DNA from 4 places in the Bacillus sp. FJAT-42376 genome. Region 2 is predicted to be linked to each of the others. Evidence: riboswitches for the same ligand, from Rfam matches in the RefSeq annotation. Region 2 holds a riboswitch; each other region holds the start of a gene.
The links. A riboswitch is a leader RNA that binds a small molecule or an ion and turns the genes downstream of it on or off. The one in region 2 is predicted to bind S-adenosylmethionine.
Positions count from the first base shown of each region.

Region 1 (7,654 bases), 280 kb from region 2:
TCCCTGACCAGATTTCCGCATAGGCATGCAGACTCAGAGAGTCATCTGTTCTAACACTTTCGTATAAAGAAAAAAGAAGGCCGGATAAGAGAAGGATTCCCGCAATCAATATGGAGGGGATGACTCCTGCAGGCAGCTTTCTATTTTTGAACCACTTCATTCGTCCAGCTCTCCTTTAACCAGTTCACATACTGTGAATCAATCTCGGGAAGGAAAGCATCCTTTAACTGTTCCGGCGGCAATACACTTGCTCCCCGCTGTATTTTATCGTAATCCGCTTTCTGCTTTTCGGATAGCTTTGAATAATCCAAGGCTGGGCTCTCCCCCCAGAATTCAGGTGAAAGCTTTTTAATTTGGGCCTCCGGAGAAAGCATGAAATTAATGGATGCCAAGGCAGCCTCTTTGTTTGGGCTGTTAGCCGGTATGGCAAGAAAATGGGTATTGCCGATTGAGCCGGAGCCGAGAACAAATGAGCGCGTTGTGTCTGGGAAGATGCCTTTTTCAATCAGGCTTTCTGCCCGCGCTTCGTTGTAGCCCATCGTCATAGCTACTTCGCCGTTTGCGTAGAGTTTATCCAGCTCGGTTAAATCGTTCGGGTACAGCTTCCCTTTTTTCCAGAGGTACGGCTCCATTTCATTTAAATCCTTCCAAAGCTTTTCACTGCCGGTCTTTGCGAATTGTTCATCGTATCCTTTATCGAGCAGAGTCTTCGCCCCGCCCGCTGATTCATAAAACAAATGCCTGATAAAAGCATTCCCTGTAAAATCCTTCGGGTCCGGATAAGCAAACTGCCCCGGATTTTCTTTCACCCATTTCTTTAAATCCTCTATTGTTTTTGGAGGATCTTGAATTTTGGATGAGTCATAATGAAACACAAACTGCACTTTCCCCCACGGTGCTTCATATCCATCTGTTTGAAGGCCGAAATCATAGCGGTTTTCTAGAGATTTTGTATCATAGTATTTCGCATAATTCGGAAGTTTTTCAGTGATGGGGCCAAACAGAAGATGGTTTTTCCTGGCGTTTTTAAAGTTCTCTCCATTCAGCCATACGATATCAATCGTTCCCTTTGGCTGCCCCGCCCGTTTCTCTGTTTCAAGTTTTTGCAGAATCTCAGGGGTATCCATCGGAACTCTTTCCAGTAGAATATTGTTTTTTTCTTTTACTGCAGGTTTGACATACTTATCAATGTAAGCATTGATCCCAGGATCGCCGCCCCACATAAAAAGCCTCACTTTTTTTCCGTCTGCGTCTTTTTCGATCTCAGACCAGCTGGAGTCCAGGACAAGCTTGTTCTCTTTCTCTGTATCTGCCTTGGAGGAACAGCCTGCTAATGCTAGTATGATGACAAATAAGGCCAATAATTGCTTCATATTGAATCCCCTTTTATATTTAGATAGACAGATAATAATACCCCAATTGTCCAAGATTGAATCCCTTTTCAGCACATACAGGCCGGCCATTTTACGCCGGCCCTTTTTTTATTTAAACTCATTCAAAAACTCTTTATAGCCCTCTTTTTCCAAGTCTTCTTTCGGAATGAATTTCATTGCAGCGGAGTTCATGCAGTACCGCATTCCCGTCGGTTTGGGTCCATCATCAAAAACATGTCCGAGATGGGAATCTGCGTGTTTACTGCGCACCTCCGTTCTCTTCATAAAGAAACCATTATCCTCTTTTTCCACAATATTCTCTGGAACGAGAGGCTTCGTAAAACTTGGCCACCCTGTACCGGAATCGAATTTATCTTTTGAACTGAACAGCGGTTCCCCTGAGACGATATCAACGTAGATTCCTTCTGCTTTCAGATCATGATAGGCATTGTTGTATGCTCTTTCCGTTCCCTCTTTCTGGGTCACTTTGTACTGTTCAGCAGTCAGCTTTTTTTTCAGCTCGGCATCCGACGGTTTTTTGAAACCGTCATATACCGATGCCGCTGCAGTTTTTTCCTTTATCTGAACATCCCGGTCCTTTCCCCATACGTCATCGAGAAATTGATCCCGGCCTGAGTTATTCCGGTAAAATTTATACTGAACTGCGCTTTTTTTATAGTAGTCCTGATGATATTCTTCTGCTTGATAGAACGTATCGGCTTTTCTAATTTCCGTTACAAGCTTTGAATCAAATCGTTTTGTATGTTCAAGCTCTGCTCTGGATTTTTCGGCAGCAGCTTTTTGCTCGTTATTATGGTAGAAAATAGCGGATACGTATTGGCTTCCTCTATCGACAAACTGCCCGCCGGCATCGGTCGGATCAATCTGTCTCCAGAAGACCTGCAGCAATTCCCCGTAGGAAATTCTCGACGGGTCGTAAACAACCTGCACAGCCTCAACGTGTCCGGTTGAACCGGAGGAAACCTCTTCATAAGAAGGGTTTTTCTTCTCTCCTCCTGTATAGCCCGAAATCACTTCGTACACACCGTCCAGTTTTTCAAATGGCGGTTCCATGCACCAAAAGCATCCGCCTGCAAAAGTCGCGACGGCTTTTTTTGAATTCGTTTCAACTGCTGCAGCCGGCTCTGTTCCGTAAGAACGCTTTGTAAAATATTCCCCTATATTTGGCATAATCGCAAACAGAATGGCTGCGACCCCTGCGATGATTAATACTGGAAGCCATGTTTTCATGACCATTCTCCTTTCTGTTTTAGCGGAAGCGAAAACCAGAAATTGCTCCCCTTTCCTTCTTCACTGTAAACACCCATTTTCCCATGATGAAGAGTGATTAATTCCTTTGCAATAGCAAGCCCCAGTCCAGACCCTCCCAGTGCCTTATTTCTTGATTTTTCAGCCCGGTAAAACCGCTCGAAAATACGGGACTGATCGGATAAACTGATTCCGGCGCCCCTGTCCTTTACAGAGAAAACAAGAGAGTGCTCTTGTTTCCTCACAGTAATAGTGATGGGGCTGTTTTCTGGTGAATGCGCAATTGAATTTTGTATCATATTCGATAAAACCCTGATTATATGCTCCCTCATAACGGGGACCTGTGGCAGTTGTCCGTCAATGTCCACTTCGGGATGCACTTTCTTTTCTTTAAAAATCAGCTCAAACTGCTGCAGCACATCCAGCACAATCTGATCAGCGTGAACAGGCTCCGGATGGAAGGGCATCTGCCTGCTGTCAAGCTGTGAAAGCTCGAAAAGCTCTTGAATAAGCTTGCTTAAGCGATGGGATTCTTTTTTAATGGTTTCAAGATACTCATCTTTTTCTGCTTCATCTTTTACAATCCCGTCCTGAAGGGCTTCCACATAAGATAAGATGGAAGCGATCGGTGTCCTGAGATCATGGGAAACATTTGCAATCAGCTCTGTTTTGTATGCCTCAGACTTCCTCACTTCCTGAAACATGCGATCCAGTTTTACTGCCATCTCATTAAAATGACGGCCAAGTTCTTTAATTTCTGCCGGTCCTTTTTCAGCAACCCTGACATCAAACTCTCCCTGGGACATTTTTTTCGACTCAGATTTGATTTGGTTGACAGCTTTCATGAGCGGATCCGTAAGAAAGAAATATGCAAATGCAGAGATTGTGCCAGCTGCAAAAGTAATAATGGTTAAGATGAGGATCGACTGGTTCGGAATGGACATTTGCACGAAACTGATAAACAAAAAGACCAGAATGAGAGAGGTAGACAAAAAATTTGCCAGAATCAATGTAGTTCTGATTCTCATACCGGCTGCTCCAATTTATAGCCGATTCCCCATACCGTTTTAATGTACTCAGGTTCCGCAGGGTTCTTCTCAAGCTTTTCCCGGAGGCGCCTGATATGAACATTGACCGTGTTTCCATCCCCGGAAAAATCATACCCCCATACTTTTTCAAGCAGCTGTGACCTTGAAAACACTTGACCCGGATGGCTGGCCAGAAGCCAGAGTACATCAAATTCCTTAGCGGTCATCTCAATACCCGCACCCTCTGCTTTTACTTCCCTTGTGGAGGAGTCAATCGATATGGAGCCTATTGAGATCGAGTGCTTTGTCTCAGGTTTGAGTTTTGCCGTTCTTCTCAGCATGTTCTTTACTCTAAGGACAAGCTCTCTTGGACTGAAAGGCTTAGTTAAATAATCATCTGCACCTAGCGTCAGTCCAAGGAGGCGGTCCCGTTCCTGGCCAAGGGCAGTCAGCATAATCAGCGGAACATCCTCATCTTCCATCCTGATCTCCTCAGCCGCAGACCATCCATCCTTCATCGGCATCATGAGATCAAGGATAATCAAGTCAGGTTTTCCGTTTCTCCATTTTTCTAAGGCTTCAATCCCGTTCAAAGCGGTGTCTACCATATACCCCTCCCGCTCCAAATAGCGGCGGCATACATCAAGGATGGAAGGCTCATCATCGACCAGCAACACTTTCTTCATACTCTCTGACCCCTTTTTCCATATCGTTAGATAAACGGAAGAAATGTTTATAAGCGGCTTTATCCTTTTACTATATCCCAGCCTGACTTAAATAGATAAGAATCATGCTCTTTATCCTGAATTCATCTTATCCCCGTATGATTATCAAAGCATAAGCAAAAGATTAATTTTCTATTAACAATATAATTGCCCTTTGTAAGAAAACGAGTATTTCCAATAAAAAGATCATCCCATTTCCTTCCAAAACAAAAAGCCCGGAACCAAATTGGTTCCGGGCTTTATTTGCCGTTTCTTAAAGGACAGAGCGGAGTGCTTCTGCTTTGTCTGTTTGCTCCCATGGAAGCTCTACATCCGTACGGCCGAAGTGGCCGTATGCAGCAGTTTGCTTATAAATTGGACGGCGAAGGTCAAGCATTTTAATAATGCCTGCTGGGCGAAGATCAAAGTTATTGCGAACCGCTTCAACAAGAACTTCCTCGCTTGCTTTGCCTGTTCCGAATGTATCGATGGAGATGGATACCGGCTGTGCTACACCGATTGCATATGCAAGCTGTACTTCACATTTGTCAGCAAGACCGGCAGCCACGATGTTTTTTGCAACATAGCGCGCAGCATAAGCAGCAGAACGGTCTACTTTTGTTGCATCCTTGCCTGAGAATGCACCGCCGCCGTGACGAGCATATCCGCCGTACGTATCAACAATGATTTTACGGCCAGTCAGACCTGCATCCCCTTGAGGTCCGCCGATTACGAAACGTCCTGTCGGGTTGATGAAGTATTTTGTGTTTTCATCGATTAGTTCTGCAGGAACTACAGGTTTGATAACAAATTCTTTAAGGTTGCGCTGAATCTGCTCCAAAGAGATTTCAGGGTGATGCTGAGTTGAAATAACAATCGTATCCACACGGACCGGTTTATCATTTTCATCATACTCAACCGTTACTTGTGTTTTTCCGTCCGGACGAAGGTATGGAAGGATTTCTTCTTTCCGCACTTCTGCAAGACGGCGTGAAAGCTTATGGGCAAGAGAAATCGGAAGAGGCATAAGCTCTTTCGTTTCGTTGCACGCAAATCCGAACATTAATCCCTGGTCTCCTGCGCCAATTGCTTCAATTTCAGCGTCAGTCATCGTTCCTTCACGCGCTTCAAGGGCCTGGTCCACTCCCATCGCGATGTCAGCGGACTGCTCATCGATGGATGTCAGGACAGCACAGGTTTCTGCATCGAAACCATATTTTGCACGCGTATAGCCGATATCTTTAACAGTTTCACGAACAATCTTTGGAATGTCTACATAAGTGGAAGTCGTAATTTCTCCTGCAACCAGTACAAGACCTGTAGTGACAGAAGTTTCGCATGCGACACGTGCATTCGGATCATTTGCAAGAATGGCATCCAGGATGGAGTCTGAAATTTGGTCGCAAATTTTATCCGGATGGCCTTCCGTTACGGATTCTGATGTGAAAAGACGGCGTTTAATCGACATAGTAATTCCTCCTCTGATAATCGGGTGTTCTATTGGCAAGGTTCAGTTATGTACTTCCCCTCATTTTTTGAGACGGAACTCGTTCCCACTACTTATCTTTTGCTTTATGTTAAGAATCTTTCCCATTATAAAACCTAAGGAAAAAGATTCCAGACTGCATAAAAAAACCCTTCCTACTTAATAGAGGAAAGGAGTTATTTTTCAGCCTTTCACTCTTATCGCTCAAGGACTACAGCCTTGCGTCAGGTTAGCACCTTTGCATGAGAGAAAACAGAATGTTTTCAGAATCTTGCAGGTTGCTGGGCTTCATAGGGCCTGTCCCTCCACCAGCTCGGGATAAGAGAATCCGTTCAAGGACATATGATACCTCAGTTTTGAGGCAGATGTCAACATAAATTGACAAGGATTTATAGAGTTCAGACAAGACGGTTCACAGGATCATTTTTCATTCTGCCCCGTTACAAAAAAAGGCTAATTAAAGCATGTTGTTGATTAATTGTTTAACACCTGCTGATTAAAGCGGAAGGCGAGGGTCTCCTGCCTAGAGCAGCGGGACAGGTAATATCCTGCAGCCGCAAAGCAGCGAGGAGGCTCACCGCCTGCCCAACCCCTCATGCCGCGAAAATTACGAGTGCAGCCAGTATCAAGCTGTTATCCTGTGCCGGCAGGGCTATAAAGAAATTCTCTGCTGTCATTCAGCAGATGCGGAGTTCAGTTAATATTTTTATGCTTTCTGGTCATGTGCAGTTGCATTTTCTGAGGCTGAACGTAAAATACATCTATTAGTATAGACTAATTAGTTTAATGTGTTATACTTTTTATGAATCATTTAATTACGAGCAAAGGAAGGTATGGGGATGAATTCACTTGCGGCAACAAACGAGCTTTCGCTTTTACTTAAAGGGGAACATGTTTATCACAATTTATCAGTACCGCAGCTAGTTGAAAAAATTCTATCTAGAAACGAAGCCGTTCTTACTTCAACCGGTGCCATCCGTGCAACGACTGGAGCATATACTGGCCGTTCTCCTAAAGATAAATTTATTGTAAAAGAAGATAGCGTAAAAAGCAAAATTGAATGGGGTACGGTTAACCAGCCCATTTCCAGCGAAACATTTGAAAAACTTTATCATAAAGTACTTTCATACTTAAAAACACAGAAAGAGCTGTTCGTATTTGACGGATTTGCAGGAGCAGATGAACGATTCCGTCTGCCTATTAAGGTTGTGAACGAATATGCGTGGCACAGCCTTTTTGCAAATCAGCTCTTTATCCGCCCGGATGCCGGATCGGACCCTGCAGAAACAGAACCGTTCACCATTGTATCAGCACCCAATTTCAAAGCGGATCCTTCCATTGATGGAACGAACTCTGAAACGTTCATCATGATTTCCTTTGAAAAGAGAATCATTCTGATTGGCGGAACAGAATACGCGGGTGAAATGAAAAAATCGGTCTTCTCCATTATGAATTATCTTCTTCCGGAATCCGATATTTTTCCGATGCACTGCTCAGCTAATGTTGGCCAGGAAGGCGATGTCGCTCTATTTTTCGGATTATCCGGAACTGGAAAAACAACTCTTTCTGCCGATCCGAACCGCAAGCTGATCGGAGATGATGAGCATGGCTGGTCATCCAGCGGAGTCTTTAACATTGAAGGCGGATGCTATGCTAAATGCATCAATCTTTCAAAAGAAAAAGAACCCCAAATTTTCAACGCCATCCGGTTTGGTTCCGTTCTGGAGAACGTCGTTGTCGATGAATCGACCAGGGAAGCGGACTATGATCATGCGTTTTACACTGAGAATACCA
Region 1 is NZ_CP033906.1:3,528,773-3,536,426, forward strand. Features, by position in the region: gene CEF21_RS17665 (ABC transporter permease subunit) at 1-160, opposite strand, end outside; gene CEF21_RS17670 (ABC transporter substrate-binding protein) at 141-1,373, opposite strand; gene msrB (peptide-methionine (R)-S-oxide reductase MsrB) at 1,482-2,624, opposite strand; gene CEF21_RS17680 (sensor histidine kinase) at 2,621-3,670, opposite strand; gene CEF21_RS17685 (response regulator transcription factor) at 3,667-4,356, opposite strand; gene metK (methionine adenosyltransferase) at 4,649-5,842, opposite strand; SAM riboswitch class I at 6,055-6,185, opposite strand; gene pckA (phosphoenolpyruvate carboxykinase (ATP)) at 6,700-7,654, shown strand, end outside.
Region 1: it holds a riboswitch for S-adenosylmethionine, as region 2 does, so the genes downstream of both, metK (methionine adenosyltransferase) here and CEF21_RS19190 (O-acetylhomoserine aminocarboxypropyltransferase/cysteine synthase family protein) in region 2, are expected to answer to the same signal.

Region 2 (7,654 bases):
CTGGAATCCCTGCAACTTCCAGCGGAAAAGCGATATTATCAGAAACCGTACGGGACCAAAGCAAATTAAAATGCTGGAAGATCATGCTGATTTCCTGCCTTGCCTTGCGAAGCTGACTCCCTTTAATTTCACCGATCCGGTTCCCTGCTACCTCAACGGTCCCTGACGTCGGGATTTCCAGTCCGTTTAACAGCCTGATTAAAGAGCTCTTTCCTGCACCGCTGTAGCCGATGATTCCAAAGATTTCGCCTTTTTGAACCTCAAGATTCACATCATCAACCGCTTTGATGCTTCCCGACTTAACCGAATATACTTTTGACACATTAGTTAGCGTAATCATGCCTTCACCTTCTCTCTCATACGATCTGAAAATTAAAAGCTCAAGAAGAAGTAAACCGTCCAATGTTGTAAAAACAAAAATGCCTTTCTGCACAGATGAGCAGAAAGGCATTAATATTCAGGATACCTTTCTCTCATTTTTCAAAACGCCTGGGCATTTTGAGTGAATTGGCACCATTTCAGTCCGCTGACTGACGGTTGCCGGGCTTCATAGGGCACGTCCCTCCACCTCTCTTAATAAGAGAACAATCTATTATTCAATTGGGATGGTTTGAAATTTTATAAATATTTCAGATCTGAGAGTGATTCTATCACGATAGAAAAGAGGTGTCAACAAAAAATGTATTATTATTTTGCACTGGCTGTTAGCGACCGTTTGCCTGTTGCAGCAAAGATGGCTTCCTCCAGATCTTCAAGCAGGTCATCGGCATGCTCTATACCGACAGACAGGCGAATCATGTCTTCCGGAACCCCAGCTTCAGCGAGTTCTTCTTTGCCAAGCTGCTGATGGGTCGTGCTGGCAGGGTGGATAATTAAACTCTTTGCATCTCCCACATTCGCTACATGTGACCATAATTTTGTATGATTGATGATGGCTTTTCCCTCTTCCAGACCGCCTTCAATTCCAAATACGATAACAGCCCCTGCCCCTTTAGGCAAATAATGGTCTGCCAGTGCTTTCGAAGAGTGTCCATCTGCTTCGGGATACAGCACCCACTTTACAGCAGGGTGGTTTTGCAGGTAGCCGACCACCTTTCTTGTATTATGAATATGCTCCTTCATACGGACATGGAGAGTCTCCAGACCGAGCGTAAATTGAAAAGCATTATACGGACTGAGCGCCGGACCGAAGTCTCTCAATAGCTGAACTCTTGCTTTCACAATATAGGCGAGTTCCCTAAGCGCTTCTGCAAAAACAATATTGTGATAGCTTGGATCAGGGGTTACAAAGGATGGAAACTTTCCGGTAGACCAGTCAAACTTTCCTCCATCAACAATGATCCCTCCCAGTGTGGTCCCATTCCCCAGAAGCCACTTAGTAGCAGAATGCACGACAATATCCGCACCATGTTCGATTGGCCTGCATAAATACGGGGTGGCAAAAGTATTATCGACAATGAGAGGGATACCGGCTTCGTGCGCGATGTCAGCCACTGCTTTTACATCCAGTACCTGCAGGCTCGGATTTCCGATGATTTCGCCAAAAATGGCTTTCGTTTTTTGAGTAATGGCTGCTTTGAAAGATTCCGGGCGGGAGGCATCTGCAAAAATGGTTTTAATTCCGTATTTGGGAAGTGTGTTTGCGAATAGATTGTATGTACCTCCATACAAGTTCGATGCAGCAACAATCTCATCCCCTGCTTCAGCAATATTCAGGATCGCGAGAGTGATGGCAGCCATTCCGCTTGAAACAGCTAAAGCTCCTGCTCCGCCTTCAAGCTGGGCTACCCGTTCTTCCAATACCGTAACCGTAGGGTTATGGATTCTTGTGTAAATATACCCCGGCTCCTTTAAAGCAAAGAGATCTGCTGCATGATCGGTATCTTTAAAAAGATACGCATTTGACTGGTAAATCGGAACAGCTCTGGCTCCTGTTACCGGGTCTTCTTTAAGGCCTCCGTGCACTGCTACCGTTTCCTGCCTGAAGATTTTTTCACTCACTCCAATTCCCCCTGTTTTCATAATAAAAACCCCTTCCGGAGAAGAGGTGGATAGCCGTCTCTTCTCATCTGCCAGAAGTTCTCCTTCTGCTGGATTTAGCACCGTATCCTAAAGACCGGTTGCTGCGCTTTTTCCGGGCCAGTACCCTCCAGCGCTCTTGATAAGAGTATTTGTTTGAATTTTCTTTATATTACCTTTATTTAAGATATTTGGCAACCATTTACTTATTTCCTGTGTGGAATATTTCCCGAGAAATATGATGATTGCCCCGGAAATTAGGAGGGTAAAAAGGAATTTTGTCAAAACAAAAATAAAAACGCCGCATTATGCGCCGTCTTTTAAAATCAGGTTGTATAAAAACTCTACTGATTGAAAAGCATATTGCTTCGTCTGAAGCTTTCCTTCTTCAAAAATCATCAGGCACGGGACGCTTTCGACTTCCCATTTTTCAGCAAACCCCGGTAAATAATTGAGGTTGGCCATGTACAGGTCGGTCGACGGCAATGTTTCATCCACAACTGTAAGCATACGTTTTGCAAGCTGGCATGTACCGCAAAATGGTGTATACAAATATAAAATAAACCGGTCGCTTTTTATCAGTGCCGGGATGTTTTCTGCATTTATTTCAATCATCGCCAAACCAGAACTCCTTGCTATAAATATTTCGCCTGAACATCAATGTTCGCACTAAGCAGTACAGAAGCAATATGATGCTCTGGAGCTGAAGCTACTTCCTTATACATTTTATCAATGTACAAATGGGAAGCCTCGGGAAATTCCCTTAAAAACTGCTTTCTAAGCTTCTCTCCTGCTTCATCTGTATCCACAAGCACATACACGTCATTGTCAAAGTATTCATCAATCAGTTCATCCATTTTGGAAAGACTGATCGTGCCGTTTGTACAAATAATCTCTACAGGCTCATTGATGACTTCCTGAATTTTAATTTTATCGGACTTGCCTTCAACAATAATGATTTTAGAAGCCTCTGACATGAGCATCACCTATTCATTTTGTCTTTCTTTACATTATTCTCTTTTCATTGAGATGTTTCCTGCTGAATCCATCCCGCCTTTTTTGAGAAGGAATCATTATACGGATCATTAGCTGTTCCGCTTAAGCAAGACCAGTTTCTTATTCAAAGAGTAAAGCAAATGGAAGAATGAAGATAAGGCAGTGGACGGCTCCACTGCCTTATTGTTAACACCAGCCGTTTTGATCGTCGCAGTCCACGTACTTTTCATCCCGTTTTTCGGGAACATCAGCCATTTGAAAAAAACGGTTCTCCGCTTGCTCAATTCCGCTTTTCAATTCAAATTTGCTGCCATTTTCACCGTAAGTCATGGTTCCGATCGGCTGATTGTCCAAATAAAGATTCATTTGACCATTAGAAAATTTGCCGGTTACTTTATCCGTTACATCAATGCGCTGTTTTTTAAATGTCAAAGTGAGCCCTCCTTTTTACATAGGATGGCCCAACTTAATTTATGAAATGCTGGTTAAATTAGTCTTCGTTGGTCATTTCTGTGTATTGTTCTGCTGTCATTAAGTTCTCAATCTCACTTGAATCAGACGGCTCAATTACGATCATCCATGCTTTTTCGTAAGGAGATTCATTTACATATTCAGGATTGTCATCCAGGTCTTCATTCACTTCCACAACTTTACCGCTGATCGGTGCATAAAGCTCAGAAACGGTTTTAACAGATTCAACAGAACCGAATGGCTCGTCTGCTTTAATCTCCGTACCTGCTTCCGGAAGCTCAACGAAAACAATGTCCCCAAGCTCTGATTGTGCGAAATGTGTTATGCCTACTCGTACTTTATCGCCTTCTACTTTTACCCACTCATGTTCTTCGGAATAGCGAAGTTCGTTTGGTGTATTCATTTTATTCCCTCCAAAGTTCTATTGTTTATGGAAAAGACAGAGTCTCTTCTTACTTCCACAGCTGCTCAAATTCATTTTCTTTAAAACCGACAGTGACCTTGCTTCCGCTCGCTGTAATCGGTCTTTTAATAAGCATTCCATCTGAAGATAAAACGGTTAGCATTTCGTCTTCACTCATGCTGCTCAAACGGTCTTTCAAGCCCAGCTCACGGTATTTCTGACCGCTTGTATTGAAAAACTTCTTCAGTTCCAGACCGCTTTTGGAATAAAGATCTTTTAATGTCTCTTTACTCGGCGGATTTTCCGCAATATGTATAGCGTTTAGTTCGTGGCCATGCTCTTCCAGCCATTTTTTCGCTTTCCGGCATGTACCGCATTTAGGATACCAGTAAAAGTCCAACGTAATCCTCCTTATTGTACCATGCAGCCTTCCCATTATGTAGAAATAAACGCTCCTCACCAATCAGGCTGACTGAAAAGTTATAGCCTTATTTTACTCACCTTTGCTGCTCGTTTGCAAGGAGGAGCATTTTTAAAAGAAAAGACGCTGCATTTTCAATCCCTTTACGCATCTTCAGCAATGGGTTTTAAAATCAGCAAGAGCATGCAGGCCGGCCTGCATGCTCTAATTAAATTATATTTAATTTACATAGCGGTTTGCATCAATGATTGCAGCCGCAATTTCACGTTTCTTTGCAATAACGTTAATTGGAGTATAGCGTGTAAATTTGCGCAATGCGGAAATCATCATGCGAAGTGAATCGCCCGTTTCGATAGCGATCAGGGATTCCTTGGCATGTGCTTCGATTTCGTTAAACGCCTCTTGGCAGTATACTTGTGTATAGAGAAGCTTTTGGCTGTTTTTAGACTCTCCTGTAGCAGCGATTGCTTTCTCCGTACGCAGAATCGCTGACTCCATTGCGTAAATATTGCTCACAATATCCGCGATATTCACAAGAACCTCTTGTTCCTTTTGTAATTCTTTACCGTATTTCTGTGCAGCCAAACCAGCAATCATAATACCGATTTTCTTTGCATTTTTAAGCAAATGCTTTTCTTGTTCAAGTGTGCCTTCTCCTACTTCTTCCGGCATAAGCATCATTAGCTCTTCCTGAAGAGCCTGTGCTTTTTGCAGAAGAGGAAGTTCGCCTTTCATTGCTTTTCGAAGGAATGTACCCGGTACAAGGAGACGGTTAATTTCATTCGTTCCTTCAAAAATCCGGTTAATACGGGAATCACGGTATGCTCTTTCCACTTCATATTCCTGCATGAAACCATAGCCGCCGTGAATTTGTACTCCTTCATCCGCTACATAATCAAGTGTTTCAGATCCCAAAACTTTATTTAATGAACACTCAATCGCATATTCAGCAATTGAGGCAGCAACAGCGCGGCCGTCCTTTGTCTCCTCTTCTGAAAGCAAGCTCATTCTCTCTTCAAAAAGACCTACCGTACGGTATACAGAGCTTTCCATAGCGTATGTTTTGGAAGCCATGTTCGCAAGCTTCTCTTGAATGAGCGAGAATTTTGAAATTGGTGTCTTAAACTGCTGGCGCTGGTTCGCGTATTGAACGGAAACGTCGATGACCCTTTTTGAGCCGCCAATTGTCCCAACAGCAAGCTTATAGCGGCCAATATTCAGAATGTTAAAGGCGATTACATGGCCCTTTCCAAGCTCTCCAAGAAGGTTTTCCTTTGGCACCATGGCATCTTCAAGGATCAGTGTACGTGTAGAAGAACCTTTGATTCCCATTTTCTTCTCTTCAGGCCCAGTTGAAACTCCCGGAAATTCTTTTTCAACGATGAACGCGGAGAAATGTTCACCGTCAACTTTTGCATACACAACAAACACATCAGCAAAAGCAGAATTCGTAATCCATTGTTTTTCACCATTCAATACATAATGAGTACCTTCTGCATTCAGTTTTGCAGTTGTTCTTGCTCCAAGTGCATCTGAACCGGAACCAGGCTCTGTCAAAGCATATGCAGCAAGTCTCTCACCAACGGCTAAGTCAGGAAGATACTGTTTTTTCTGTTCTTCATTACCGAAAAGAACGATTGGCAGAGACCCAATTCCTACGTGAGCTCCGAAGGAAAGCGCGAAGCTTCCTGCACGGGAGAATTTCTCTGTGATAAGAGCAGAGCTGATTTTATCAAGACCAAGTCCGCCGTATTCTTCAGGTACGTCCGCACCTAGCAGTCCCAGTTCTCCTGCTTGCTTTAAAAGCTTAACGGATTTATCAAATTCATGTTTTTCAATGTCTTCAAGCTGTGGAAGTACATCATTTACGACAAAATCCTCCGTCGTTTTTGCAATCATTTTATGCTCTTCCGTGAAATCCTCCGGTGTGAATACACGGTCAAAGGATGCATCCTCAATTAAAAAGCTTCCGCCCTTAGTTACGGTTTCCAATGATTTAGCCATTTTGAACCCTCCATTTTATTATTCTATTAAACTAGTTCGAATACGCCTGCAGCACCCATACCGCCGCCGATGCACATAGTTACAACACCAAACTGCTCATTTCTGCGTTTCATTTCATGAATAAGGGACAGCGTAAGCTTTGCGCCTGTACATCCAAGCGGATGACCGATTGCAATGGCTCCTCCGTTCACGTTCACCTTTTCTTCATCTAATCCAAGCTCACGGATCACCTGAAGAGACTGGGAAGCAAAGGCTTCATTTAATTCAAATAATCCCACATCTCCAACAGTCAGTCCGGCAAGCTTTAGTGCTTTCGGAATTGCGGCAACCGGACCGATTCCCATTACTTCCGGCGGTACTCCCGCAACAGCGAAGGATCTGAATTTCACCATAGGCGCAAGTCCAAGTGCATCCGCTTTTTCACGATCCATCACCATGACAGCGGCTGCACCATCGCTCGTTTGAGAGGAATTTCCTGCGGTTACGGATCCTCTCACATTAAATACAGGACGGAGTTTGGCAAGGACATCCTGCGTTGTTCCCGGTCGTACTCCTTCATCTCTGGAAAATAAGATGGACTTTTCTTTCAGCTTGTTGTCAGCTCCTACAGAACGAAGCGTAACCTCGACCGGTACGATTTCATCATCAAATTTCCCTGCTTCTATAGCAGCTGCAGCTCTCTGATGGCTTCTTACCGCAAATGCATCCTGATCTTCACGGCTGACTCCGTATTTCTGGGCCACTTGTTCTGCTGTATGTCCCATTCCCATGTAATATTCAGGCGCTTCTTCTGCAAGCCTTGCATTTGGACGAAGTGTATGTCCCATCATTGGCACGAGACTCATCGATTCCGCTCCGCCTGCTATAATCGTATCGGAATGTCCAAGCATAATTTTTTCTGCAGCATAGGCAATCGTCTGAAGTCCGGAAGAACAATAACGGTTGATCGTAACCGCAGGAACGGTATGCGGCAAACCTGCCAGCGCTCCGATATTTCTTGCCATATTCAATCCCTGCTCAGCTTCAGGCATTGCACAGCCGATAATCAAGTCATCAATATTGCCTTCATAATTGCCCGCACGCTTTAATGTTTCTTTTACAGCAAGTGCTCCCAGATCATCAGGGCGCACGCTTGCCAATGTTCCTTTTTTCGCTCTTCCTACAGGTGTTCTTGCACCTGCAACAATGACCGCTTCTCTCATCTTGTATCCCTCCTTAGTTACGTAACGGTTTTCCTTTTACAAGCATGTGCTGCATGCGCTGCTGTGATTTACCTTCAGAAACGAGACTCAGGAATGCCTCTCTTTCAAGATCAAGCAGATATTGTTCATCGACTTTTG
Region 2 is NZ_CP033906.1:3,804,972-3,812,625, forward strand. Features, by position in the region: gene CEF21_RS19185 (methionine ABC transporter ATP-binding protein) at 1-340, opposite strand, end outside; SAM riboswitch class I at 471-583, opposite strand; gene CEF21_RS19190 (O-acetylhomoserine aminocarboxypropyltransferase/cysteine synthase family protein) at 688-2,022, opposite strand; SAM riboswitch class I at 2,063-2,168, opposite strand; gene CEF21_RS19195 (thioredoxin family protein) at 2,326-2,634, opposite strand; gene CEF21_RS19200 (toprim domain-containing protein) at 2,655-3,002, opposite strand; gene CEF21_RS19205 (YusG family protein) at 3,202-3,447, opposite strand; gene gcvH (glycine cleavage system protein GcvH) at 3,506-3,889, opposite strand; gene CEF21_RS19215 (arsenate reductase family protein) at 3,939-4,295, opposite strand; gene CEF21_RS19220 (acyl-CoA dehydrogenase family protein) at 4,530-6,314, opposite strand; gene CEF21_RS19225 (acetyl-CoA C-acetyltransferase) at 6,341-7,516, opposite strand; gene CEF21_RS19230 (3-hydroxyacyl-CoA dehydrogenase/enoyl-CoA hydratase family protein) at 7,530-7,654, opposite strand, start outside.

Region 3 (7,654 bases), 1.9 Mb from region 2:
AAGTTTTGATATTCTCTCTGCCGCTTCTTCAATCCTTTTTTCTTCTGTCAGCAGACCCACTCTCAAGTACCCTTCTCCATATTGGCCGAACCCGTTTCCAGGGGCTGTCACAACCGATGCCTTTTCAAGTAGAATGTCGGCAAATTCCTGGGACGTATACCCTTCAGGTACTTTCAGCCAGGCGAAAAAACTTCCTTTCGGTGCCTGAATCTCCCAGCCGATACTTCTGAATGCCCGGACGAGCGTGTTCCTTCGGTTTTCATACATCTCAACGAGCCCGCTTATGCTTTCCCGCCCGTTCAGCAGCGCTGCCGCAGCGGCATCCTGAACCGCGCCAAACACGCTCACGTACATATGGTCCTGAAACAGATTAATCGCCTCAATAACAGATCGATTACCTGCAGCAAAGGCCACTCTCCAGCCCGCCATGTTGAACGTTTTGGACAGGGTATACATTTCAATTCCCACTTCTTTTGCACCCGGAGTCTGCAGAAAGCTCAGGGGCTTTTCCCCGTCAAAGCCAATCGCACCGTAGGCAAAATCATGGATTGTACAAATATGATGCTTACGGGCTAATCGGACCGTCTCTTCAAAAAATTCCTCTGTTGCCGCTGCCCCTGTAGGGTTGTTCGGGTAATTCAGGAACATAAGCTTTGCTTCATCCAGGACTTCCGGCTGGATGGTTTTATAATCAGGCAAAAAACCGTTCTCTTCAAGCAGCGGCATTGTGTGCATTTCCGCTCCCGCCATTTCCACTCCGGACCAATAGTCGGGGTAGCCGGGATCCGGTACGAGGGCCATATCTCCAGGATTCATCAGGCACTGCGGGAGCTCCACCAGGCCTGCCTTTCCGCCAAACAGGACAGCGATTTCCGTTTCTGGATCAAGGGAAACGCCGTATTCTCTTTGATAGAATGCTGCCGCTGCTTCCTTCAGTGACTGTTTCCCTCTGAAGGGAGAATATTTGTGATTCAGCGGGTCTCCGGCAGCTTTTTGCAGGGCCTCTACAATAAAGGACGGGGTCGGCTGATCCGGGTTCCCCTGTCCAAGGTTAATGATGTCATAGCCTTCTTTTATCTTTTTTGCCGCCTTCAGGGACAGTGCTGCAAAGAACTGTTCTGGCAAACGGCGGAGCAGCCGGGATGGCTCAAATTGGTTCAATTTTTTCACCTTCTCAAAAAATTCTTGAAATTCTAGTCCCAAATCATATAGTGTTAGGTACAAAAAGTAAAGCAAAAATTTACCGATAGAAAGCTGGGACGGGATGACATACACCATTAGCTGTATTCAATACGATATTGCATTCGGAGATCCGGAAGAAAATAAACGGCGTGTTGCCGAAGCACTTGAAGAAGCGCATAAGGCTGGTAAATCAGATTTTATCGTTCTTCCTGAATTATGGGATACCGGGTACGATCTGACAAGACTGGACGAGATTGCTGATGCCGGTGGCCGGGATGCCCATCAATTTCTCTCCTCCCTTTCAAAAAAGTATGGGACGACGCTTGTTGCAGGTTCGATTGCTAAAAAATCCGGCGATGAAGTGACGAACACGATGCTCATTTATGACAAAGAAGGAAATCACATTCATGAATACAGTAAGCTTCATCTATTCAAGCTGATGAACGAGCACCGCTATTTAACGGGCGGAAAAGGAAGCGGCCTTTTTACAGCGGACGGCGTAACCTGTGCGGGCTTCATTTGCTATGACATCCGTTTTCCTGAATGGATGCGCGAGCATGCTGCACAGGGGGCGGAAATATTATTCGTAGCGGCAGAATGGCCTCTTCCGCGTCTTGAACACTGGAGGTCCCTGCTCATTGCAAGAGCCATCGAAAACCAGGCATTTGTTGTAGCATGCAACCGATCCGGATCGGATCCGGAAAACGAATTTGCCGGCCATTCCATTGTCATTGACCCATGGGGCAATATTTTGGCCGAAGCGGGAAAGGAGGCAGAAATTCTGCGGGCTGAAGTGGACTTGGAAGAGATTAAAAAAATCCGCAGCCAAATTCCTGTCTTCCAGGATCGCCGTCCTGAATTTTATCAATCATTTGTAAAAAAGGATTGACAGGTGCATTCTTGTACTGGTAACATTTTCATCAAGTGATTACAAAACAATAAAAACATTCAAAAAATTATAAATGAAACTCTTATCGAGAGTTGGGAGAGGGAATTGGCCCGTTGACCCCAACAGCAACCGACCGTAATACCATTGTGAAATGGGGCGCAAAAGTCAGCGCCGGAGCTATACGCTCCATAAGGCACGGTGCTAAATCCGGCAGAAAGAATCAATCTTTCTGGGAGATAAGAGGTGCGAAGACTGTCTCTTCAAGCCTCTTTCTCAAAAGGAAAGAGGCTTTTTCATTTGTCTTTATCAGGAAATCAGGAGGGAAATTAAGATGGCCATTCCACAATCATCACTTTATGAACCGCTTACTGAGAGCTCTGCTGTCGCACTCGCAGTCAGACTCGGACTATTCGAGGACCAGACAGTCCTTCACTGCGAAGAAATCGGCGACGGCAACCTAAACCTTGTCTTTCATATCACCGATCCCAAATCCGGCAAAGGCGTCATTTTAAAACAGGCGCTTCCCTATGCAAAAGTGATCGGCGAATCATGGCCGCTGACGCTGGACCGGGCACGGATTGAAAGCAGCGCCCTTGTGAAACAGGCAGAGTTCGTACCGGGGCTCGTACCCGAGGTCTTTTATACGGACCAGACGCTGGCAATCACAGTAATGGAAGACCTGTCTCATCTGCAAATCGCGAGAAAAGCGCTGATGGAAAGAAAAAATCTTCCGGCACTGGCAGGGCATATTGGAACGTTTATGGCGAGAACCCTATTTTATACAAGTGATTTTGCATTAAAGCCTCATGTTAAAAAGCAGCTTGTCCAGCAATTCTCGAATCCGGATTTATGCAAAATCACAGAGGATTTTGTCTTTACGGATCCGTTTTTCGACCATGATTCCAATGATTTTGAACCAGAGCTGAAGGAAGCGGCCGAAGCACTTTGGGCAGACACTCACGTGAAGCTAGAGGCCGCGAAGCTGAAGAGGAAGTTCCTGACGGAGGCAGATGCTCTGCTCCATGGAGACCTTCATACCGGAAGCATCTTTGTAAGTGAAACCGAAACAAAGGTAATTGATCCGGAATTTGCCTTCTTTGGGCCAATCGGATTTGACCCCGGCCAGTTTATAGCCAATCTCCTGCTAAATGCTCTATCAAGAGATGAGCACGAACAGGATTTCATTTTTGAAGCGATTGAAGAAGCATGGAACACCTTTGAAGAAACGTTTACGGAAGCATGGAAAAAAGACAGTCTTGAGCGTTATGCAGAGGTTGATGGCTATCTCGAACATACATTGGAATCCATCTTTGAAGATACGATCGGATTTGCAGGCTGTGAGGTGATCCGCCGCACTATCGGCCTTGCCCATGTAGCCGACCTGGATACGATTGAACCGTACGAAAGAAAAATTGAAACAAAAATCCAAAGCTTGGAACTTGGAAAGAAACTGATTAAACAGCGCCGCAATATCACGGAGCCCGGCCAGCTGAAGCGTTTTTTCCGCCATGCCATTGCACGTTAACAGGAGGATTCTGCAACATGACAAATTTATCATTTTCCATACCCCGTTCAGTAGAATGGAAGGACAGCTCTATTTCCCTGCTGGATCAGCGGAAACTTCCGTCCGTAACGGAATATATAGAATTAAAGACGATTGAAGATGTATGGGAATCCATCCAGAGTCTAAAAGTGCGCGGAGCTCCAGCCATCGGCATCACGGCTGCATTCGGGCTTGCCCTTTCCGCTTCCCATTATGAAGAAACAGATATTCACTCTTTTCATATCAGACTGAAAAAAGAGCAAGCCTATCTTGCCGGCTCCAGACCGACTGCTGTTAACTTGGCCTGGGCTTTAAACCGGCTGGAACAATCCTGCCAAAGAGCCCAATCTGTAAATGAAGCCAAAACCATTCTTATCCATGAAGCGATTCAAATTCAAGTGGAAGATGAAGAAACCTGCAGACAAATCGGGCAGCATGCGCTAAAGCTTTTTCAGAAAAAGGACCGGATCATGACCATTTGCAATGCCGGCTCGATTGCTACCGCGCGCTACGGTACAGCTCTCGCTCCGTTTTATCTGGCGAAAGAACAGAATTTCCCGCTGGAGGTTTTCGCCTGTGAAACACGGCCTGTGCTCCAGGGTGCGAGGCTGACCGCATGGGAGCTTATGGAAGCTGGGGTCGATGTAACCTTAATTACCGACAGTATGGCGGCTTTCACGATTCAGGAGAAGAACATTTCAGCCATTATTACCGGTGCGGACCGGATCGCAAGAAATGGAGATACGGCAAATAAAATCGGAACCTATAATTTAGCCATCCTGGCAAAAGCGTTCAACATCCCTTTTTACATTGCTGCCCCCCTTTCTACCTTCGACTACAGCATTGAAACAGGTGCGGAAATTCCTATTGAGGAGCGGGATCCAAAGGAAATCACCGAACTTGCAGGGGTGCGGATCGCACCGCACGGCGTTCCGGTGTTTAATCCGGCTTTCGATGTGACCCCGGCAAACCTGATTACCGGCATCGTGACGGAGAAAGGCGTTCTCACCGGAGACTTAAAAGAAGCCATCAGCGTCCTGTTCAAAGAGGAATCAGCTGTTTGATCCATTAGAAAAAGAGCCTCGGCACAGGCTCTTTTTTTGTTTGCTTATATAAGCGGAGGCTATCCTTCAATTCCCGCCCACAGCTCTTTTGGATTGAGTTCATATATGCTGTTATCCCGATACATGATTCCGTTTACAATAAATTCTCTGCGGATTGTGGCAAAATCTTCGTGGAACCGTTTGATTGCTTCATTTATCTCTTTTTCGGTGTATTTTCGTCCTGCTTCGAATTCTTTCGCTATGTAGAAAAGGACCATAAGCTTGCGTTTCCGCTGAGAGGGGATCGTTTTCAATTTCCCTTCTTTTGTCAAATAGTTCTGAACGACCTTCATGTGCTCTCCGGACAGTTCTTTCACTCCCGTTCCCTCCTTCGGCTCCAAAAGACGGACAATATCCCCTGCATGGCTAGCAATGACCTTCTCCTGAAGAAAATAATAGATGGTGTTTTTTTCTCTCTTTTGATGCACAAGATTCATCTCTTTCAGCTTCGCCAAATGGTGAGTAATGGTTGGCGGAGTGAGCCCGAGGATCCCTGCCAGTGCCTGGCCGTGCTTCGGACCCCCGGACAAAATGGCAATGATTCTAAGCCTTGTCGGATCACCCATCGCCTTATGAAACTGGACTAAACGGTTTAGCTGCAAAAACCACCATCTCCTTATTCGATTATCATCTAATTAGATAATAATCTCACCACCAAGTTCTGTCAATTATTTTTGGAGTTTTACAATCAACTCTGCCTGTTCTTTAGATAGCACGTTTGCCTTCTGAAAAAGGGCTGCATATGCGGCCACTTTTGCCTGTCTGCCTGGCTTCAGCATGTTTACTCCTCCTTTATTGCCCCAGGGAAACTTTTATTCCTTTACTAAATAATATGTCGCTGCTGCATATTGGTGACAAGCGTAAAAAAAACCGGAAACAGTTCATCCGGCTTTATCTGTTAAATTCTATTTTCTCATGCTCCAGCAGAATAGCTTTCAAATCAGTTTTTGACCCGGCATATCCGGTTAGGGACTGATTCTTCCCAATTACTCTGTGGCAGGGAATAAAAATAGGCAGTTTATTCGCTTTATTTGCCTGTCCGGCTGCGCGAACCGCTTTTGGACTGCCCGCTTTTGCAGCAATTTCTGCATAATTCAGTGACTGGCCGAAAGGGATCTCCCTAAGGGCCTCCCATATCCTCATCTGAAAAGGTGTACCTATGATGGATAGTGGCAGGTCAAACTCATTTCTTGACCCGCTGAAGTACTCCTCCAGCTGTTTTTTTGCTTCTATTAATATTGGATAATCGGCAGCGGCTTCCTGACTGGAAGGCATAACAGATCCGGGAAGGTCGACCCTCGTTATAGATTCTCCATCTGAAACAACCCTTAATGGACCAATGGGCGTTTCAACACAAATATATCCTGGCACTTATTTCACCTCATGGTTTCCCGCTGGCAGTGTGATAAAAAAAGTCGTTCCTTTGCCCACTTTGCTTTCCACTCTTACCTTACCGCGGTGTTCTTCAATTATTTTATAGCTTACCATAAGTCCCAGGCCAGTGCCGCGGTCTTTTGTTGTATAAAAAGGCTCTCCCAGTCTTTTCAGCTTATCTTCCGGAATTCCGTTTCCTTCGTCTTTTATGGAAATACTGAGCTGATCGGGACCTTGCATTTTAAGGACCGATTTGACCGTTCCGCCGCCGGGCATGACTTCTATGGCATTCTTTAATATATTAATAAAAACTTGTTTCATCTGGTTCGGTTCACAGTAAATGGACGGAATGTCCCCTTCTTCGGACAGCTCGAGCTGAACGTTCGAAAAAATCGCCTGGGCATTGAGCAATTCCATCGTATCCTTCATGATTTTGACAATGCTGTTCTGTTCAAAATGTACAGCCTGAGGTTTTGCAAGCACAAGAAATTCTGTAATGATGGATTCAATGCGGTTCAGCTCCGACTTGATGACATTAAAATACATGCCAAAGTCGTCTTTAACACTTCCTTCAAGCAGCTGAATAAACCCTTTAAGGGCCGTCATCGGATTGCGGATTTCATGGGCAATCCCTGCAGCGAGCTCACCCACTACATTTAATGTGTCCGATTTCCGGAGCCTTTCTTCCAGTTCTTTTCGTTCTGTGACATCCCGGAAAATAGCCAAATGCATATTTTCATTTAAATTTAGCTTGAGAGAGAAATCTAATATTTTGTTTTGCCCGTTTTTAGATTGTAAATGAATTTCTTCCGTTCCTTCTTCTTCTTTTTGAAATTCCGCCAGAAAATCGGAAGGCTGCTTGCTTTTATCCGGGAAAAGCAGCGAATAAAGGTTGCATTGTTCAATTTCCTCATGCGTCATTTCAAATATTTTGGCGGAAACAGGATTTGCCGCGATAATCCTGTAATGACTGTCGAACAATACAATCCCTTCCAGCGCCCCGCTGAAAATCTTTCTGAACTTTTCTTCGCTTTCCCTCAATTCTTTTTCCATCCGGTTCCGGTCACTCACGTTGCGCAAAACGGTCAGATGCTGGCCTTCAAAGACATTTGCTTTGGAAGTGAATTCAAGGTCCTTGCATTGTCCGTTCGGCATGTGAAAGCGGAGCTCCTGCCTGATGGAGCCTGTCGTCATATAATGCCGGAAAGCCGCCTGATAACGCGGGTCTTCTTCATCGAGAAAATCTGTAATGGAACTTTTCAGCAAACCGTCCATGGAAAGCTCAAAAATACGGGTTGCCCAGCGGTTTGCTTTTAAAATCCTTCCTCTTTTATCCCATATCACAATGGCATCCATAGCATTTTCAAATATCTCCCGAAAACGGACTTCACTCTTATGAAGCTCTGCTTCCATGCTTCTCTTTTCGGTTATGTCCCTCATAATCGACATGTAATAGCCATTCAGAATATTAGCTGTGGTCGTAAATTCAAAGATTTTCCTTGTGCCGCTTTTCAGGCGCACAGGGAGATCTCCTTTGGCTTTTCCGGATTTGGATAACAGTTT
Region 3 is NZ_CP033906.1:1,866,601-1,874,254, reverse strand. Features, by position in the region: gene CEF21_RS09450 (pyridoxal phosphate-dependent aminotransferase) at 1-1,161, opposite strand, end outside; gene CEF21_RS09445 (carbon-nitrogen family hydrolase) at 1,265-2,071, shown strand; SAM riboswitch class I at 2,151-2,314, shown strand; gene mtnK (S-methyl-5-thioribose kinase) at 2,403-3,596, shown strand; gene mtnA (S-methyl-5-thioribose-1-phosphate isomerase) at 3,614-4,678, shown strand; gene CEF21_RS09430 (DUF2087 domain-containing protein) at 4,738-5,319, opposite strand; gene CEF21_RS09425 (methylated-DNA--[protein]-cysteine S-methyltransferase) at 5,609-6,088, opposite strand; gene CEF21_RS09420 (PAS domain S-box protein) at 6,089-7,654, opposite strand, start outside.
Region 3: it holds a riboswitch for S-adenosylmethionine, as region 2 does, so the genes downstream of both, mtnK (S-methyl-5-thioribose kinase) here and CEF21_RS19190 (O-acetylhomoserine aminocarboxypropyltransferase/cysteine synthase family protein) in region 2, are expected to answer to the same signal.

Region 4 (7,654 bases), 1.7 Mb from region 2:
TTTTAGGAAAGGATGAGGAACAATAATTATTGAACAGGCATCCCTCCGTATTAAAACGGGTGCTGAAGATGAATTTATCACTTCTCTTCAGCAAGCACTTCCGATTATTGAACGGGCAAAAGGATTGATAAGCTATCAGATGATCCGGAATATAGAAAATCCTCATTTGTTTATTTTCATAGTCAGGTGGGAAACACTTGAGGACCATATTGAACACTTTGTAAAAAGTGAGGACTTTAAAAAATGGAATGCAGCCATTGTCCCATATTTTGCCGGGGAGCCAGAGGTTTTACACTTTGATGAAATCATATAAATTTTTACTTTGAGCATATCTTCAAAAAACAGGCGGACAATCAACATGGATTGTCCGCCTGTTTAAGCCTGTTTATACTTCAAGTGTATGAGGAGGCTCGCCTTTTTTATTCATTAATCTGATTTGATCAGGAATGATTTTTAACACAATATAGTTTTCATCATTCGGACCGTCGAACCACATCTTCATATTGTCATCCCATAGGCGCTGTTTCAGCTCTTCGGATTTTTCAATAGATGCCGTGCCCTCTACTTCAACGTATGTATCGCCGAAGCCTTCCCCGTCATAGCCGAGAAGAATATGAACGTTCGGGTTTTCGTCAATTTCCTCGACTTTATGGGTTTCAATATCTGTTGGGGTATAAAGGGTCAAATTTTCATTAAAGAAAGTCATATACCGAGAATGCGGCTTGCGGTTTTTCACCGTAGCGAGTGTCCCGATTTTATTTTGATCGATGATTTTCACAATTTGTTCTTTTAGTTGCTGCTGATCCATTATTTTCTCATCCTTTCCATTCAATTGCTTACTTATGAATTACCCTCATTCCCCAAAATTTAAAACCAGGGAATGTTTTGAATCAATCTGGTTGACAGAAGAATGGAAGTGAGATAGAATAAACCTCGAAGTCGAGATACTTTAATAAAAAATATATAATTTCTAACTATTTGAAGGAGAGATAAATTATGGCAAACATTCTATATGTAAAAGCAAATCCAAAAGGTGACGAAATGTCATTCTCAGCACGTGTAGCGAACACGTTCCTTGATGCATACCAAACTGAAAACACTGGAGATAAAGTGGAAACACTTGACCTTTACAATACAGATCTTCCAATGATCGACGCAGACGTTCTTGGCGGCTGGGGCAAACTTGCTGCAGGACAAGAGCTGACTGACGCAGAACAAGCAAAGATTACCCGTCTTTCTCAGATTGTAGATCAATTTCTTGAAGCAGACAAAGTCGTATTCTCTGCTCCAATGTGGAACTTCGGATTCCCTCCATTGATGAAAGCTTACATCGATGCAATCGCAGTGGCTGGAAAAACATTCAAATACACTGAAAATGGTCCAGTCGGTCTTTCCGGCGACAAAAAAGTAGCTCTAATTGAAGCACGCGGCGGAGTATACTCCGAAGGACCTGCTCAATCCATGGAGCACACAGAAAGCTACTTCCGCGCAGTGATGAGCTTCCTTGGCATCAATGATGTCACAGTTGTTCTTGCTGAAGGAATGGCAGCAGATCCTGCAGCAGCTGATGAAATCTTCGGTAAATCTGTAGAAAAAGCAAAAGAAGCAGCACTAAACTTCTAAACAATACAGCAGAACCGTCCGCTCTTTGAGCGGGCGGTTTTTTGTGTGTAAACAGATCAGAACGCTAAGCCGGCAGGTGCGGGAGCGGCGGCTAAATAACGTAGACCAACGGCTAGATAAATTGGTACGGACAAGATAAGGATGGGAGCGGCCGGAAAAGGAGCGGGGACGGCTAAATAACGTAGACCAATGGACAGAAAAATTGGAACGTACAAATTAAGGATGGGAACGGCCAGAAAAGGAGCGGGAATGGCTAAATAAGGTGACGGAACGGCTGAATCACGTGTCCCAACGGACAGAAAAATTGGAACGGACAAATTAAGAATGGGAACGACCAGAAAAGGAGCGGGAATGGCTAAATAAGGTGACGGAACGGCTGAATAACAGGCACCAACGGACAGATAAACTGGAACGGACAAATTAAGAATGGCGACGGCCAGAAAGGGAGCGAGAATGGCTAAAAAGAGGAACGAATTGGATAAATAACGTGTCCCAACGGACAGATAAACTGGAACGGACAAATTAAGAATGGCGAGAGCCAAAAAGGAGCGGGAATGGCTAAATAAGGGGACGGAACGGCTAAATAACGGGCACCAACGGACAGATAAACTGGAACGGACAAATTAAGAATGGCGACGGCCAGAAAAGGAGCGGGAACGGCTAAAAAGAAGAAAGGAACGGCTAAATAACGGGCATCGCCGGACAGAATATAATCCGGCGTCCCGGCCAAATTATGGATCAAGCGTGCTCCATTAGTCTCTTTGCATAGCAGGTTGAACAGGGCTTTCCTGCAGGATATCATCCTCATCTTTAACTGGCATAGTGCAACTCAAGAAATAATAAGAATTTTAACCTTGCCTATATTCGGGTATAAGACATATTGGAACGTGTATAGCTGCCGCGGAACAGTCTAAAACTAAACTCACGCGAGGTGAAGAAATTGATTAGAAATCGAGGAATATTGACCGCTTTATCTGCAATAGGGATTGCACAAGGATTAAAGATTTTTGGCCATAAACGGCTGACCGGCAAATGGGATTGGCGGCCGGTATTTTCAACGGGGGGGATGCCGAGTTCCCACTCTGCAGGTGTTTCTTCACTGGCTACATATGTAGCAGCTAAAAACGGAAGCAGCTCGATTGAGACGGCGTTAGCCGTTATATTCGGCGTAATCGTAATGTATGATGCACAGGGGATCAGGCGTCATACAGGTGAGATTGCGAAGCTTGTGAATGATATTGATGAAGATATTGAGGTCCTTTCCGGTCATTTTCCGGGACTTGGGCATGTAAAGCAGAAAGAGGAGCTTAATGAGCTTTTGGGGCACCAGCCTGAAGAGGTTGCCTATGGGGCTTTGCTTGGAATTGTCATCGGGCTCATCAGTGCAAAAACTGAATCGGAATAAGGAAAAGCCGGCAGATGCCGGCTTTTTCCTATAGTATTTTTATTATTGGAAGATGGTTGACGGGCAATGACCATCCCTATAGAGAAAATGCCGTTTTGTTCAGTAAATCTGCTTCTCTGTGCAGAATTGGGATTTGTCTTAATAAATTAAATTTTCAAAAAACGGTTGATTTTTCGACATCATTCGATTAAATTAAGGATATCTCAAAAATTATGTAAATATTTCAGAATATTTTGAACAGCGGGTGATTGGATGAGTGTATTCAGGAAAAAATCGATTGATCAAATTATCAGAGATTCAGGAAGTAAAGGGGTGTCCCTGAATAAAACGCTTGGAGCGTTTGACCTGACGATGCTCGGGATTGGAGCCATTATCGGGACTGGAATTTTCGTATTAACAGGGGTGGCCGCGGCCGAGCATGCGGGGCCTGCATTGGTTTTATCATTTATTTTGGCCGGTATTGCCTGTGCATTTGCAGCATTGTGCTATGCTGAATTTGCTTCAAGTGTCCCGGTTTCCGGAAGTGCTTATACATACAGCTATGCAACATTCGGGGAATTGATGGCTTGGATATTGGGCTGGGATTTGCTGCTGGAGTACGGTCTTGCCTCTGCTGCGGTTGCAAGCGGATGGTCCGGCTATTTCCAGGGATTGCTGGCCGGATTCGGCCTTCATCTTCCAACAGCCCTGACCAGTGCGTATTCACCCGAAAATGGAACGTATTTTGATATTACGGCAGTTGTGATTGCCTTTTTAATTACCTTCCTTCTGACAAAGGGAGTAAGAGAGTCAGTGCGCCTTAATGCTATAATGGTGATTCTTAAAATCGTCGTCGTGCTTCTTTTCATCGCAGTGGGAGTCTGGTACGTAAAACCGGATAATTGGACACCGTTTATGCCATTCGGTTTCTCAGGAGTTGCTGCAGGTGCAGCGACGGTATTCTTTGCCTATATTGGATTTGATGCCGTATCCTCTGCAGCCGAAGAAGTAAAGAATCCGCAGAAGAACATGCCGATTGGGATTATCGCTTCCCTTGCGGTATGTACAGTCCTATATATTGTAGTTTCCGGAATTCTGACGGGGATTGTTCCTTATACAGAGCTTAATGTGAAAAATCCTGTTGCTTTTGCGCTAAATTATATTAATCAGGATTGGGTAGCAGGTTTAATCTCGATTGGTGCCATTGCCGGAATGACGACGGTTCTTCTCGTGATGATGTACGGCCTGTCCCGTCTGTTTTATGCGATCAGCCGTGACGGACTGCTCCCGAATGGACTGTCGAAAATTAATAAAAAGACAAAGACGCCGGTTAAAACGACTTATCTTGGATGTGTGCTTGTTTCCATTTTTGCGGGCTTCATTCCCCTGGATGAACTCGCTAATCTGACAAGCATCGGTACTCTTTTCGCTTTCATGTCCGTTTCCATTGGAATCCTTGTTCTTCGATCATCCGGACAAGGCAATCAGGGCGGCTTCAGAACCCCGCTCGTGCCGCTTGTCCCGATTTTAGCATTTGTATCCTGTGCGTATTTGATGCTTCAGCTTCAAAAACAGACATGGATTGCCTTTGTCATCTGGCTTGCAATCGGATTGGTCGTTTATTTTGCCTACGGAAAAAAACACAGCTTGCTGAATAAAAAAACTGGATAAAAAAGGCGTGCGCAAGCACGGCTTTTTTTTCTGTTTTGCGCCACCCTAAAAGAAAAAGGGATGTGCTGCACAATGAAAAAATGGATATCCTGCTGTCTGATTACCGCAGTATTAGCAGGGATAGCAGAACCAGGGGCTGCATATGCCCAAACGCATCAGCAGGAACCGGCCTATGCAAAATGGTCAAGGATTGCCATCATGGAGGCGAAAAAGAAGTATCCGGATGCGAAGCTGCTCGATTATTTGCATATTGGTCAGGAAGATACCGGTACAGGGACAGTCAAAGAGAAGTTTAAGTTATGGGTGCGGCAGGGTACAAAAGAGTTCGGCTTATATGTAACCGTTGAGTATGATCCAAAGACACAGAAAGTGAAAAAAATTGATTTTAAAGAATCTGACCGCTGACAGGCTGGATTCAAAGGTCCGAAACACAGGATTTTGCAAATCCTGTGTTTGGGCATGCATTAGAACTCATTTTTTTTTAAAAGCGTAAAGAAGTGTTGAAAAAGAGTGGTAAAAAAAGTAAGTCGAGGTAAAGGGTATACGTGAAGTGTGGAATCGTATATCTTTTTATGATAGCATTGTAAGGGTTTTCCTAATGTTTTATCAATCCAAATGTTTTTTCAGGAAAGTAAAAAGAGGGAGATTTTTGTTTGACATTTTTTGCGGCAGCCAGTAAGGTAGTAAAAGATTGTTTTTGAAAACCCCCATAAATTGATTCCAACTTCTTATCATGAGAGGCGGAGGGACTGGCCCTGCGATGCCTCGGCAGCGGACTTATTAAGAGTGCTGTGCCAAATCCAGCAAGCTTCCATGCTTGGAAGATAAGAAGAGTGTCCTGACCATTGTGTATTAAGGCCTCTTCTTAAAAGGATAAGAAGGGGTCTTTTTTATAGCTTGAAAAAAAGGGAAAACAGAATTGTTGTGAGGTGGAGAACATGGATAGAAAGAATGGATTGAAAGCAAATCCGGTGGCCTTATTGCCATTGATGATTTTCATAGCGCTGTTTATTTTAGCCGGTGTGATTACGGGCGACTTCTACAAGCTTCCGATGGTAGTGGCGATCCTTGTTGCCGTTGCTGCTGCACTGTTTATGAATCGAAAGGAAAATCTGACGTCAAAGGTTGAACGGTTCGCCAAAGGGGCAGGGCATCCGGATATTATGATTATGGTCTTTATCTATATTCTTGCCGGTGCGTTCTCTGAAGCGGCAAAGGGAATGGGAGCAGTTGAATCAACCGTTAATCTTGCGTTAACGTACTTCCCTCAAAGTTTCCTTGTTGTCGGGTTGTTTATTATCGCTGCTTTTGTTTCTCTATCAATGGGAACTTCAATGGGGACAATCGCAGCCCTCGGACCGATTGCTGCAGGAATAAGCGGCGAAACAGAAATTCCAGTCGCTCTTGCGGTTGCATCCGTTATCGGAGGCGCGATGTTTGGGGATAACCTGTCCTTTATCTCCGATACGACCATTGCTGCGGTCCGGACACAGAAGACCGAGATGCTGGACAAGTTTAAGACGAACTTTTTCATCGTGCTTCCCGCAGCGATTGTTACAGCTGTTATTCTGATCATCATTTCGCTTGGAATGAACTCAGCGGTTGAGCCGAAGGATTTCAGTTTCGTTAAAATGCTTCCTTACCTCGGAGTTCTCATTGCAGCTCTCGCTGGATTAAACGTTGTAGCTGTTCTTGGTGGAGGGATTGTTTTGACCGGAATCATCGGGCTTGCGGATGGAAGCTTCAGCCTTCTGTCCTTTTCTCAAACGATGATGAAGGGGATCTCTGGAATGTCCGAGCTTATCATCCTATCTGTTCTGATTGGCGGAATGGTTGAAATCATTAAGCATAACGGCGGGATTGATTTCCTTCTTAATGCAATGACGAAAAACATCCGTACAAAAAAAGGAGCGGAGTTTGGCATAGCCGGACTTGTCAGTGCGACAAATCTATCGACTGCCAACAACACCATCTCGATTATTACAGCCGGTCCGCTGGCTAAAAATATTGCGGATCAGTATGACATCGATAGAAGAAAATCTGCCAGCATCCTGGATATTTTCTCCTGCAGCGTGCAGGGACTGATTCCATATGGTGCGCAAATGCTTGCAGGTGCCCAGCTTGTTAAAGCTTCTCCTTTAAGCATTCTGCCATATACCTTCTATCCGATGCTTACACTTCTATGCGGAATTTTAGCCATTGCCTTCGGTTTGCCGAGACTGAAACCGAAAGCAGGAAGCAAAAAAACGGATGCCGGCAAACTGGAAGAGAACTATACGAATTAATGGGAAACGGGGCTGTAGCCTCATTAAACTTATAACAGGGAGACGCTTCTAAGCGTTTCCCTGTTTTTTTACGAGTAAAGAAGCGGGACAGGTATCGGATGCTTTGCTCCCTCCAGTACGAGCAGCCGGAAATCAGCCAAATCAAACACGAAGTCTGCCTGTAGGAATGTTACAAAAAAAGAAGGTTCGCTAAATTTCGACAGAATTTGCGTGCTGCTTTCTCCGCTTCTTGTAAACCCTTGATTTACCGCCATTCTGCCTTTTTCAGCAATTAATGACAATAACACCATTTTAAAGCCATCTTAGTTAAGAGATGACTTTTTGCTTACGCGCTATTTGTGTGAGTTAGCGCTTACAAGTTCCGTTTCTCTATCTTAAGGCCTTATGTCCAAAACTGGACCAAAGATGGCTTTTGATGGAACAGCCCCATTTCGCTTTCGTTTACGATTAAAATAATGGAGGAGTTATTTTTATATAAAGGAGCGATTGATATGGCAAAAGAGGCTGGCAAGAAAAGCGGTAAATCGTATTTGTTTGAAATTCATTTCCTGCGTGCTTTCGCTTGTTTAGCGGTTGTGGCGGTACATGTGTCTGCGACAAATTCCGGTATGAACAGCGATACGTATAACTGGTTTTCTTATTTTCTGAACCAGATCGGCCGGTTCGGAACCCCCATTTTTGCGGTAATCAG
Region 4 is NZ_CP033906.1:1,254,753-1,262,406, forward strand. Features, by position in the region: gene CEF21_RS06405 (heme-degrading domain-containing protein) at 1-26, shown strand, start outside; gene CEF21_RS21865 (putative quinol monooxygenase) at 29-313, shown strand; gene CEF21_RS06415 (pyridoxamine 5'-phosphate oxidase family protein) at 386-808, opposite strand; gene CEF21_RS06420 (FMN-dependent NADH-azoreductase) at 997-1,623, shown strand; gene CEF21_RS06425 (hypothetical protein) at 2,081-2,365, opposite strand; gene CEF21_RS06430 (divergent PAP2 family protein) at 2,555-3,028, shown strand; gene bcaP (branched-chain amino acid transporter BcaP) at 3,281-4,678, shown strand; gene CEF21_RS06440 (DUF3889 domain-containing protein) at 4,751-5,083, shown strand; SAM riboswitch class I at 5,404-5,509, shown strand; gene CEF21_RS06445 (Na+/H+ antiporter NhaC family protein) at 5,617-6,963, shown strand; gene CEF21_RS06450 (hypothetical protein) at 7,032-7,253, opposite strand; gene CEF21_RS06455 (acyltransferase) at 7,455-7,654, shown strand, end outside.
Region 4: it holds a riboswitch for S-adenosylmethionine, as region 2 does, so the genes downstream of both, CEF21_RS06445 (Na+/H+ antiporter NhaC family protein) here and CEF21_RS19190 (O-acetylhomoserine aminocarboxypropyltransferase/cysteine synthase family protein) in region 2, are expected to answer to the same signal.